2 regions of the Kurthia sp. ISK08 genome follow, and region 2 is predicted to be linked to the other one. Evidence: predicted binding sites of a transcription regulator. Region 2 holds the regulator's gene; the other holds the start of a gene.
The links. Region 2 encodes LexA, which represses DNA repair genes until DNA is damaged. Its sites were predicted from a motif close to CGAACATATGTTCG; they were not measured.

Region 1: parE (DNA topoisomerase IV subunit B) is a predicted target of LexA. The motif match lies at 1,297-1,310, and genes of this name have one in related genera.

What each region holds. Positions count from the first base shown of each region.
Region 1 covers NZ_JBJXHL010000003.1:285,168-291,943, reverse strand. Annotated here, with positions in the region: gene parE (DNA topoisomerase IV subunit B) at 1-1,277, opposite strand, end outside; gene plsY (glycerol-3-phosphate 1-O-acyltransferase PlsY) at 1,631-2,233, shown strand; gene ACKVQX_RS08060 (HesB/YadR/YfhF family protein) at 2,257-2,547, shown strand; gene ACKVQX_RS08055 (thioesterase family protein) at 3,123-3,551, opposite strand; gene acnA (aconitate hydratase AcnA) at 3,654-6,359, opposite strand; gene ACKVQX_RS08045 (thiol-disulfide oxidoreductase DCC family protein) at 6,504-6,776, opposite strand, start outside.
Region 2 covers NZ_JBJXHL010000001.1:178,086-184,861, reverse strand. Annotated here, with positions in the region: gene ACKVQX_RS00890 (glycine betaine/L-proline ABC transporter ATP-binding protein) at 1-726, shown strand, start outside; gene ACKVQX_RS00885 (proline/glycine betaine ABC transporter permease) at 719-1,570, shown strand; gene ACKVQX_RS00880 (glycine betaine ABC transporter substrate-binding protein) at 1,581-2,447, shown strand; gene ACKVQX_RS00875 (DUF4309 domain-containing protein) at 2,555-3,259, opposite strand; gene ACKVQX_RS00870 (bifunctional UDP-sugar hydrolase/5'-nucleotidase) at 3,463-5,235, opposite strand; gene lexA (transcriptional repressor LexA) at 5,542-6,189, opposite strand; gene ACKVQX_RS00860 (LysM peptidoglycan-binding domain-containing protein) at 6,350-6,652, shown strand; gene ACKVQX_RS00855 (recombinase family protein) at 6,652-6,776, shown strand, end outside.

The DNA of each region.
Region 1 (6,776 bases), on a different contig from region 2:
AGTTCATTTTTCGCCGCATTTTTTGATTGTGCTGGCGTTAACTTACCTGATAATAGCGTCGATTGCTTTTTATTCTTTTTGCCATTACGTGCATCTTCTCTCGCCTTACGTGCTGCTTCACGTACTTGTTGTGCGCGAATCGCTTTACGCACAAGCGATGTACTAAGCTCTGCATTTTCTTCTAGCATGTACATTAATTGTGTCGAGACGACTTGATCAACTGCACTACGCGCTTCGCTTGTACCTAGTTTTCCTTTTGTTTGTCCTTCAAACTGTAGTAAGCCTTCTGGGATTCGAACGGAAACAATCGCAGCTAGTCCTTCACGAATATCCGAGCCTTCTAGGTTCTTATCTTTTTCTTTTAATAAGCCTACTTTACGTGCATATTCGTTAAAAGCGCGCGTTAAAGCAGCTTTCGCACCTGTTTCGTGTGTACCACCATCACGTGTACGCACATTATTTACGAAAGATAGAATGGTTTCTGAATAACCGTCATTGTATTGGAACGCAAACTCCACTTCAATTTGGTCTTGTGTACCTTCTACATATTTGACTGGGTGTAGCACATCTTTTTCATCATTTAAATAGGCTACGAATGCTTCAATCCCGTTCTCATAATGATACACTTCATGTTTTTCTGTATTTTCATCAATTAATTCGATTTTTAACCCTTTTAATAAGAAAGCCGATTCACGTAATCGTTCTGCTAATGTATCGAAATTATATTTTGTAACGGAGAAAATCGTTGGATCCGGCTTAAAATGAACCAGTGTTCCTGTCTCTTTCGTTTTGCCTAGCTGTTCTAGCGTCGTGACAGGCGTTCCACCGTTTTCAAAACGCATTTGATACTTAGTACCTTCTCGGTAAATTGTTACTTCTAAAAACGACGACAGCGCGTTTACAACGGATGAACCTACACCATGTAGTCCTCCTGAAGTTTTGTAGCCACCTTGACCGAATTTACCACCTGCATGAAGTACAGTAAAGATAACCTCTGGTGTAGGCTTCCCTGTTTTGTGCATACCTGTAGGCATACCTCGACCGAAGTCGCGTACGCTGATGGATTGATCTTCATGTAGTGTGACGATAATGTGGTTACCGAAGCCTGCTAGCGCTTCATCAACTGCGTTATCGACGATTTCGTAAACGAGATGATGTAAACCTCTACTATCCGTCGACCCTATGTACATCCCTGGTCTTTTTCTTACTGCTTCAAGACCTTCAAGTACTTGAATATCATCTTCATTATAAGACGATAGTGTATTATTTTTCGTCAAAAAAAATCCTCTCCTAACACGAACATCTGTTTCGCTTTATTTAAGTCTAGTATGAACTTAGCGTTTCTGTCAACAGCATACAGGCTATATATCAGGCTTGATTATACACTAAATCATTGAATTTACAAATATAGCTAGCTACTGTTCAACGTTTTTTTACATAGCCTTCTTATTATAAGAGTAAATTTTGCTTTGTGGCAAACAGTTACTGTATTTTTATTGCGAAATAAACGATTTCAGCATAAACTGAAAACACCTACATTGTCTTATTGTTCCAAAAGCGTAAGCATGATAAAATATTATGACAATATATTAGTACCTGTAACTAAGAGAAAAAGAAGGAGCATTCAGATATGAATACCGCAATCGTCATTATTCTAGCCTATTTAATTGGCTCCATCCCATCTGGTCTATGGATTGGTCAACTGTTCTATAAAACGGACATTCGACAACATGGTAGTGGGAATCTAGGTGCTACAAACACATTTCGCGTACTCGGTAAAAAAGCCGGTGCTGTTGTCACAGTCATGGATATCTTAAAAGGAACGCTCGCTACGTTATTACCCACGTTTGCGATTCTTTCAAACAGTCATGTTCATCCGCTTGTAGCTGGTGTCATCGCTGTTGTCGGTCATATGTTCCCAATCTTCGCGAAATTCCGCGGAGGTAAAGCTGTCGCAACATCTGCGGGTGTGCTACTTGGTTATCACTGGCCCATCTTCGTCATTTTATTAATTGCTTTCTTACTTTGTTTAAAAGCATTTAAAATGGTGAGTCTTGCTTCGATGTTCGCCGCAGTCGTTGCATTCATTTATGGATTAACGTATGCTGTACTCGACCAAGAATATTTACTATTCGCTGTTGTCACAGCTCTTGCAACATTCGTTATTTATCGTCATCGCGCAAACATAAAACGTATCAAAGAGGGTACAGAACCTAAAGTAACGTGGATTTAAAATCAAAAGGAGTGTGCATGTATATGGAAATTTTGATTACAGATGAAGCAATCAAGTGGTTTCAAAAAGAGATGGACTTAGAGCCAGGCGCACATATTCGCTTCTTTGCTCGCTATGGTGGCTCAAATCCCTTCCATGAAGGTTATTCCATCGGCATGAATACAGATACACCGATTGACGCTGCTGTTGTCACTGAACAAGGCGGTTACCGCTTCTTCATCGAAACAGATGATCTCTGGTTCTTTGACGGACATGATTTTAAAGTAAAAGTCGACAATGACTTAGACGAACTATTATACGAATATGTTGACTAGAAGAATGGGTGCATACCCATTCTTTTTTGTTTGGGATTGGGACATTCGGGGGCGGAAATGGGGCATTCGCTGCTCGGTTCGGGACATTCGAGGGCGAAAATGGGTCACTCGCCCGAAAGACTAAATTGCTCCCTTTTTGTACTTTCTTCAAGACTTTTGAGTAATTCAATAGAACTTGATTTGACTAGGCTGGTGTGAATTCGAACATTCGACCCGCATTTTGGGAGATTCGATGAAGCTGTTGGGTCACTCGCTGCTCGGTTCGGGACATTCACTCGTCCAAACGGGACATTCGAGGGCGAAAATGGGTCACTCACCCAAAAGACTAAATTGCTCCCTTTTTGTACTTTCTTCAAGGCTTTTGAGTAATCAAAAGGACTTCAATCGACTAGTATAGTGTGAATTCGAACATTCGACCCGCATTTTGGGTCATTCGTCGAAGTGAACAGGTCATTCGCTACTTGGTTCGGGACATTCACTCGTCCAAACGGGACATTCGAGGGCGAAAACGGGTCACTCGCTGCTTGATTCGGGTCACTCACCCTACTACTTCATATAAAAAAACCAGAATGCGTTCATTCTGGTTTTTCTTCTGCGATTTCTAAGTAGCGTTCGTACCATGCTTTGTCGATTTTCATCATAGAAATTGGGCGGAAAGAGTCTTTTTTAACAACGATATGTTCTGTTGTTGCTGTTGCAGCAACTGTTCCATCTTCATGGAGTATCTCGTAACCGTAGACTGTACGTAAACGGTCCTGTGTTTTTACCCATGTGCGAATTTTAGCAGGCTTACCATAGCGCAGTGCAGCCTTGTAGGAAATGTTTACGTTCATAACAGGTGAAACATAGCCTGCGTCCTCTAACTCTGTTACAGAGAAGCCTAGGTCCTTAATTAGCTGTGTTCTGCCCATCTCTAGCCAGATGACATAGTTTGCGTGGTAGACAACACCCATTTGATCCGTTTCTGCGTAACGAATTTCAATCTCTTTTTCACTTATATACATGCTTTCTTCACCTCATGTAATAGTATATCAAAAAAATGGTTACGTTGTCGGCATAAAAAAAGACCTACCCGTTAAGGTAGATCTTTTCTCGGTTACGCAACATTATTTTGCAAGTTTGTTACGTAATACCATTTGTAGGATACCACCGTTACGGTAGTAATCTACTTCAACTTCTGAATCGAAGCGAGCTAGAGCTTGGAATTCTTTCACAGTACCGTCAGCTGCAGTAGCAGTTACAGTTAACATATCTTTTGGTTTTACACCTTCAGCGATATTTACTGAGAAGATTTCTTCACCAGTTAAGCCAAGTGTTTCAGCTGATTCGCCTGGAGCGAATTGAAGCGGAAGAACACCCATCATAACTAGGTTAGAACGGTGAATACGTTCGTATGATTCAGCGATAACTGTTTTAACACCTAAAAGGTTTGTACCTTTAGCTGCCCAGTCACGTGAAGAACCCATACCGTAATCTTTACCAGCTAATACTACTAAGCCAGTGTTGTTTTCAGCATATTTCATTGCTGCATCGTAAATGTACTCAACTTCACCTGTTGGCCAGTAAGTAGTGAAACCACCTTCTGTACCTGGAGCGATTTGGTTACGGATACGGATGTTAGCGAATGTACCACGCATCATTACTTCGTGGTTACCACGACGAGAACCGTAAGAGTTGAAGTTACGAGGTTCTACACCGTTTGCACGTAAGTATTGACCTGCTGGTGTTTCTTTACCAATTGCACCTGCTGGTGAAATGTGGTCAGTTGTGATTGAGTCACCAAACTTAGCTAAAACGCGTAAACCTTCAAGAGCAGAGATATCCTCTGGAGAAGCTGATAAGTTTTGGAAGAATGGTGGGTTTTGGATGTAAGTTGATTTCTCATCAAATGTGTAAAGAGTTGATGTAGAAGTTTCAATTGCATTCCAAGTTTCATTTGCATTGAATACAGTTTCATATTCTTTTTGGAATAATTCACGTGTAACAACTTTAGATAATACATCGTTGATTTCATCAGTTGATGGCCAGATGTCATCGAAGAATACGTCGTTGCCATCTTTATCTTTACCGAATGAATCTTTACGAAGGTCAACATCTACAGTACCTGCTAATGCGTAAGCAACAACAAGTGGTGGTGATGCTAAGTAGTTCGCTTTTACAAGTGGGTGAACACGGCCTTCGAAGTTACGGTTACCAGAAAGTACAGAAGTTACGAATAAATCGTTTGATTGGATCGCTTCTTCGATTTCTGGAAGTAAAGGACCTGAGTTACCGATACATGTTGTACAACCGTAACCTACAGTGTTGAAACCGATTTGGTCAAGGTATGATTGTAAACCTGAATCTTCTAAGTAACCAGTTACAACTTTTGAACCTGGTGCTAAAGAAGTTTTAACCCATTTAGGAACAGTTAAGCCTTTTTCAACCGCTTTTTTCGCAACAAGACCTGCAGCGATTAAAACGTATGGGTTAGATGTATTTGTACATGAAGTGATTGCAGCGATTCCTACAGCGCCTGCTGGAATTTCTACATCGCCTTCAGCAAATTTAGCTGCTGCTGTTTTAGAGAACTCATCTTCAGTTAAACCGAAGCCTTGTACGCCAGATGGAGCAACTACTGCTTCATGGTAACGAGATTTCATTTCAGTTAATGGAATTAAATCTTGTGGACGTTTTGGACCAGAAAGGTTTGGTTCAATTTGTGCAAGATCGATTTCCACTACGTCAGTGTAATCTGGCTCTAAGTTTGCATCGAAGAACATATCGTTCGCTTTTAAGTAAGCTTCAACTACTGAAATGTGCTCTTCTTCACGGCCTGTTAAGCGCATGTAGTTAAGAGATTCTTCATCAATTGCGAAGAAACCACAAGTAGCACCGTATTCAGGAGCCATGTTTGAAATTGTAGCACGGTCAGCTAATGGAAGTGCTGGTACGCCAGGTCCGAAGAACTCAACGAATTTACCAACAACGCCTTTTTTACGTAACTCTTGCGTTACTTTAAGCGCTAAGTCTGTAGCTGTTGTACCTGATGGAAGTGTACCAGTAAGTTTTACACCGATAACTTCAGGAATTGGGAAGTAAGAAGGTTGTCCAAGCATACCTGCTTCTGCTTCGATACCACCAACGCCCCATCCAAGTACGCCGATACCGTTGATCATTGTAGTATGAGAGTCAGTACCTACTACTGAATCTGGGAATGCTTCGAATGAACCGTCTTCGTTCTTGTTCACGTGTACAACTGGTGCTAAGTACTCTAAGTTAACTTGGTGTACGATACCTGTTGCTGGTGGTACAGCACGGAAGTTATCGTATGCAGTTTGAGCCCATTTTAGGAAGTTGTAACGTTCTGCGTTACGTTCGAATTCTAGATCCATGTTCGCTTGTAATGCTTGAGCATTACCGTATTTGTCTACTTGTACTGAGTGGTCAATTACAAGGTCAACTGGGATTGCTGGGTTGATTTCGTTACCGTCGCCACCCATGTCGTTCATTGCTGTACGTAGAGAAGTTAAGTCAACTACTACTGGTACACCAGTGAAATCTTGTAATACTACGCGAGATGGTTTGAAAGGTACTTCAGCGTTTGCATCTGATCCTTTACCCCATTTTGCTAAGTTATCTACGTGATCTTCTTTGATTACGTATCCGTCATATTGACGTAAAACTGATTCTAATAAAATTCTGATTGAATAAGGAAGGCGTTTGATGTTTGCTACGCCAGCTTCTTCAATTGCACCTAAACGGTAGAAGTTGTAAGTCTTGCCGTTTACTTCGAATGAAGAGCGACTGTTATGCAAGTTAGTGTTTGCCATTTGTTCGGTTCCCCCTCTAATTTAACTAATATAAAAAGGCTTTTTCATGAGCCACTTTTCTCCAACACCAATGATATAAGATGCCTGCACATAAGTAAATAACATTAAAATTATACTTTATGATAAGCAAAAGTTATGACCTTATTATTCAATAAAGCGCATTCGTTCCTCTTTTGTTAGGATTCGACATTTTTTGCTTACTGGTGATAATTTTTGTCTATTTTGTGCAACAAGTTGATAAAGTGTATTGCGGACACTTTTCGGTATAAATTGCCCTATTTTCGCCAAAGAATAAGGAAAAGAAAGTGTTGACGCTACTTTAATCACAGCATCTGATTGTGTAAAAATGCGTTGATTGTCTAAAACAACCACTGAATTTAAATCTTTTGTCAGCGCTTCTGGCAAATGTTTTTTAGC
Region 2 (6,776 bases):
TATCCAAAGCAATTATCCGGTGGTATGCAGCAACGTGTAGGTCTTGCACGGGCACTCGCAAACGATGCCGAAATTGTTCTAATGGATGAAGCCTTTTCAGCCCTCGACCCTTTAATACGGAAAGAGATGCAAGATGAGTTGTTAGAACTTCAACAAAATATGAAGAAGACAATTATCTTTATTACGCATGATTTGAATGAAGCACTACGCATTGGTGACCGAATCGCCATTATGAAAGATGGACAAATCATTCAAATCGGTACGGGTGAAGAAATTCTAACAAATCCAGCTGATGAATATGTAAGTAGCTTCATTGAAGACATCGACCGTTCTAAAGTATTAACAGCTGAAAACATCATGGTGAAACCAGTAACGATTAATCCGGCACATGATGGACCAAAAATGGCATTAAAACGTATGAAAGATGAACAAGTGAGTATGGTATTAGCAGTGACACCGCCAAAACAATTAGTTGGCTACATAACTGCAGACGACGCATTACGTTGTGCAAAAGAAGGCCAAACAAATTTAATCAATTGTGTACAACAAGATATTTTAACAGTGCCACACGATTTACTATTAGAAGAAGTGTTGCCAATTATTTCAGACTCAAAAACACCAGTAGCTGTTATGAAAAATGATCAGCTAGTTGGGGTTCTTATTCGCGGTGTAGTGATTGAAGCTCTCGCAAAAGAAACATCTGCGGAGGTGACGGCACATGAATAATTTACTCGATCAAATTCCGATGATGCCACTTGCAAAATGGACGAATAATGCAATGGATTATATTACGGAACACGGACAAGGTTTCTTTGATGCAATTCAAGAGAATACAGAAAGCATGATGCTTGCCGTTACAGATTTCTTACTTATGGTTCCAGCAATTGTATTTATTTTATTAGTTGCAGTATTAGCATTTTTTGCAACGAAGAAAAAACTCGGTTTAACGATTTTCGCAGTACTTGGTTTACTGTTTATTTATAACCAAGGATTATGGAGTGACTTAATGAATACGGTCACGCTTGTACTATTTGCGAGTTTAATTTCGATTATTATCGGGATTCCTGTTGGTATTTGTATGTCAAAAAGTAGAGTATTTGAAAGTATTATGAAGCCGGTTTTAGACTTCATGCAAACAATGCCAGGTTTTGTGTACTTAATTCCAGCTGTTGCATTCTTCGGTATTGGTTTAGTACCAGGGGTGTTTGCTTCCATTATTTTCTCAATCCCACCAACGATTCGTTTTACGAATTTAGGGATTCAGCAAGTACCAAAAGAATTAATTGAGGCATCAGAATCTTTCGGTAGTACAGGACCACAGAAATTATTCAACGTAGAACTACCATTAGCAAAATCAACAATTATGGCTGGTGTAAACCAAACGGTTATGCTATCGCTATCAATGGTTGTTATTGCATCGATGATTGGTGCAGAAGGTTTAGGTCAAAAAGTATTAACAGCTGTACAAAGAGCAGACGTTGGACCAGGTTTTGTAGCTGGTTTAGCACTTGTTATTTTTGCAATCTTAATTGATCGTTTAACACAAAGTTTCAATACTAAAAAAGGGTAGGGTGAATTAGATGAAATTTTCAAAAACAATGAAAGCAGCAGGACTAGCTTTAGGTCTTGGTCTATCAGCAGTCCTTGCTGGATGCGGTAACTCTTCAAGTTCAGATAAGTCAGATCCAACTGTTGAACTTGCATATGTAGAATGGGATACAGAAGTAGCTTCAACAAATGTTATTGCTGAAGTTTTAAAAGAAGAAGGCATTAAAGTCAAAACAACTTCACTTGATAATGCAGTGATGTGGGAAGCTGTCGCAAATAACAAAGCAGATGCAATGGTAGCTGGATGGCTACCACATACACATGGTGCGCAATATGATAAGTATAAAGACCAAGTAGAGGATTTAGGTGTTAACTTAAAAGGTGCTAAAATTGGTTTAGTTGTACCAGATTATATGAAGGTTGATTCAATTGAAGATTTAAAAGACCAAGCGAAAAAAGAAATCACAGGTATTGAGCCAGGAGCAGGCATCATGGGTGCTACAGAAAAGGCTTTAAAAGATTATAAAAACTTAAGTGATTGGAAACTAAAACAATCTTCTTCAGGTGCGATGACTGTAGCACTTGGTCAAGCTATCAAGAAGAAAGAAGATATCGTTATTACAGGATGGGCACCACACTGGATGTTCCAAAAATATGATTTAAAATTCTTAAAAGATCCGAAGAAAGTATATGGTGGCGAAGAACAAATTCATACATTCGCTTCTAAAAAGCTAAAAGAGAAATCACCAGATGCTTATAAAATTTTGAAAAACTTTAACTGGACAACAGATGATATCGAATCAGTTATGTTAGATATTCATGATGGTACACCACCAGAACAAGCTGCAAAAACTTGGATTAAAGAAAACCAAACAAAAGTAGCAGAGTGGACAAAATAATCGTGTAATAAATAAATCCTATGTAGTGAACATATGAAAGTTCACGCATAGGATTTTTTACATTAAAAAACGAGGTCTACGCACGGTAAGACCTCGTTTTTAATCAATTAACCACGTCCGCCCATTGGCTCTGAAGCACGTTGATTAAAGATTGAAATATGGTGTAATTTTTTTGTTTTTGTTGGACCAACAAATTTAAGTGTATTTTTTCCAACTTTGTAATTTAAAATCGTGTCTTTACCGTTATAAGTTGTTGAAGATGGCTTACCACCAACAGCTATAATATCTGAAAATGTAATATCAGATAGTTTAAATGAAGAATCAGGCGCTACGAAAGTACGCACATCATAAACACGATCTCCGCGTCCAATAGCAAAAGCATAGGTTACTTTGCCTTTCTTTTTGTACTCAATATAGTTCGTATTGTTAGAGAATGTTGTAGCGGGTTTTCCCCATTTGTTTGTAATGTCTTCATAAACTGATTTTCCACTCTCAAATGGAACACCTTCTGTCATACCATTTTTCGCTGTTTTGAATTGGTTTTGTAAAAAATCACGTAAGATAGGTTTTACCGTGTCTTTTGATTTTGTTTCGATTTTTTTAGAAGAAGTAGATGTTACAGTAGTGTCTTCTTTTTTACTAGCCTCTGTTTGTACATCCTCTGTTTGTACATCTTCTGTTTTCGCTGTCGTGTTTTCAGCTGCCTGTGTTTTCGGCACTTCCTTTTCAGGAGTTGCTTCTGGCTCTCCGCAAGCAACAAGTAGCAGTGAAGAAGCTGCAAGTAAACTAGCTAGTTTTGTATAAGTTTTCATCGAATCTCCTCCTTTTAATCGTTTATATTCTCTATTAAATTATACCAAATAAAAAGAATACAACTACTACAAATAGCAGCAAAAATTGTTAAGAAGTTTCAATATTTGTTATCTTTTTGTTATATTCATAAAATAAAGAGATGGAATGGTCAAAGTATAAAACCCGAAATTGCACTATATGACGCAATTTCGGGTTTTAAAATTTATTGTACTTCTTTTAAACGAGGTTCTACAACAGAAGAAGCATCTACTGTTTTTAAGTTTGTAATATATTGAATGAATGCATCTGTATCTAAACCAAGATCATCGATTACTTTTGCTTCTTTAAATGTAGGGAATTGGTCACCGCCACCTACTAAGAAGTCGTTGATTACTGCTTTATATGTTTTTGCTTCATCAATCTTTTCGCCATTTACGAATACATCAACTACTGCTTTATCTTTATATGTGTATGTTAAACCAGAAACTTCTAAACCATATCCACCTGTAAATTGATTATTAATTGCAGATTTAACTTGAGCGCCTGTTAATTCAACGATTTTTAAAATGTTACCGAAAGGTTGAACGCCTTGTGCAGCGCCACGTGAAATTACAAATGAATCGCCAGAAGCAGTTGCATCTAAGTCAGAGCGAACGCCACCAGAGTTTGTGAAAGCAAAGTCAACTGAAGCATCTTTTGCTTTTGCAAATGCTAACTGTCCATCTGTTACAAGATTCCCTACAGGTGAGCCGCCTAGTGGGTAGGCTACACGTTCACGTGAGATTTTTGCTGCATTCATATTTGCGATTGGTTGGTCCATCACTTTCCCAACAATACCTTTTGCTTCTTGAATAATACCATTTACTTTTTTAGATACTTTATTTTTCATAATTGTTGTTTCTGTTTGTGTGTAGTTATATTTAATTTTAGCTGCTGGTGTCTTCATAAAGTCTTTTGTTTTTGAACTTAGTGTACCTGTTACAACTGAATAAGCAGATGCATAGTTATAGGCTTCAACTACACGAACACCTTTGTACGTTCCGTTAGCATAGCCATGATTATGACCAGCAAAAACAACATCAATTGAGTTCGATGGATCAAGTTTGTTTGCTGTTTTTAACATATCAATTACATCGCCTGTTAAACGTGAATTTTCTTGTGTTTCAATAGAAGAATTTGCTTCTTTATCGACTTCGACAGACGAGTGAGCGACAACGGCGATTGCTTTTACGCCTTGTTTACGTAATTCTTTTGTATATTTTGCAACAGCTTGACCAGGGTCCACTACATCAATATCTTTTGTATGTTGTGCTAAAACGACTTCTTTAATACGTGGTGTTACAATGCCGATGAAGCCGACTTTTACACCGCCGATTGTTTTAACTGTATAAGGTTTGAAGCCTTTAACTAATTTTTTTGTCTTTTTATCAACTACATTTGCTGAAAGAATCTCCATTTTAGAAGTTGTTTGTTTATAATCTTTTACGAATTCATAGTTTTGTGTTACACCTTTGATGGGTTTTTTACCTTTCCAAATACGTTGGAATTCGTCTAAACCTTCATCGAATTCATGGTTTCCAAGTGCCCCAATCGAGAAATTCATTGCATTTAAAATATTCATTGTTGGTTCATCTTGTAAAAGACTTGAGATAGCAGGAGAGCCACCTACTGTATCACCAGCATGAATTGAAAGTGAATTAGAAGTTGTTGATTTCAACTTATTTGCTTTTGCAAAAGCAGCTTTTTCTTGCTCAAAGTTATACGCTAAAGAAGCCATCCCACCGACTGGCGTACCTACACTATCTTTTTTGTTATTCCCGTCAATATAACCATGTAAGTCGTTCATACTTAAAAGTTGTACAGGGATTTTTTTCTCTACTACTTTTTTACTTGTTGTTTTAGCTGTTGCATTGATTCCTGCACCGAAAGAAAATGGTACGGCAGTTAGTAATGCAGCAACGCTTAATGAAGTAATAATCTTCGATTTAAACATCATTTCGCCACCCCTTAAAATAGAATTGTTTCCTCCTAAATATAAGAATTACATCCTGAAATAGCAATATATTATTGAATTATTCTATTTAACAGAAAATAAAGATTATTTAGATATTGTCATAAAAATACAATAAGTATAAATTGAAAATAATCTAAAAGTAATAAGTCAGACATTAGACGTTAGTCATTTGAACATCTACTAGCAAGTGATTAATTAAGAAGTCTATAGTAAAAAAATAAATTTAGACAAAATAAAAAAACTAGTAATGAATGTGGAAAAACACATCCTTTACTAGTTGAAATGTATTTAAAATGAATGAATATTTCTGTATAGCCCGACTACTTTACCTAAAATCGATACATTTTGAACAATAATTGGTTCCATTGAAGAATTCTCAGGTTGCAAACGGAAATAGCCGTCTTCTTTATAGAAACGTTTTACCGTTGCTTCGTCGTCTTCAGTCATTGCCACAACGATCTCACCGTTATTTGCAGAAGACTGTTGTTTCACAATGACATAGTCACCATCTAGAATACCTGCTTCAATCATCGACTCACCCATAATTTCTAGCATAAAAATATGGTCATCAGATGTACCATATGTATGTGGAATTGGGAAGTACTCTTCAATATTTTCAATTGCTGTGATGGGCATACCTGCTGTTACTTTACCAAGAAGTGGAACATGCATCACACCTTGTTTTGTAGCCGTAGTCGATTCAAAAGGATTTAAAATTTCAATTGCACGAGGTTTCGTTTTATCACGACGGATATAACCCTTACTTTCTAAACGTTCTAAATGCCCATGTACAGTTGAACTAGAAGCTAATCCAACAGCCAATCCAATCTCACGCACAGAAGGCGGATAACCCTTACTTTGTACTTCATCTTTAATAAAATTTAAAATCGCTTCTTGACGCTTTGAAAGTTTTGTTTTTTTCAATGCAGTATTCACAACCTTCACCTCAACTTCCTACTATATTTTGTATTTTGAGTATAACATCGTAGAAAATCAAATGCAAACAATTGTTCTGAAAAAACCGTTGACAAAAACAAGTGTTCGAGTTTATGATGGGAACAAACATTCTAGTAAAAAGTTGGAAGGGGAAATTCAGATGAAGTGGATCAAAAATAATGTGATGGTGATTTGTTTTTCGGTAGTTGTATTATTGTTTGTTGGTAATGTTGTGCGTGATACAATAGCGAAGACGCATGTAACTGAAATTCGAATTACAGAAGGTGATACATTATGGTCTTTAGCTCAAAAATATAGCGGAGATATGAAACCACAAAAATGGATGAACCAAGTTATTAATGAAAACAATTTAGTTGATGGGCAAATTATGGCGGGAGAGAAATTAACCGTACCGATTACCAATCATGAATTACAACAAATAGAATTAGCGAGTGATCAATAATGAAATCAAAAAAAGCTGTGGCTTACTGTCGCGTAAGTACAGAAAAAGAAACACAAGACCAGTCTTTAGAGAGACAAAGAATTGAATTAACTGCCTATGCTAAAGAAAAAGGGTACACATTAGA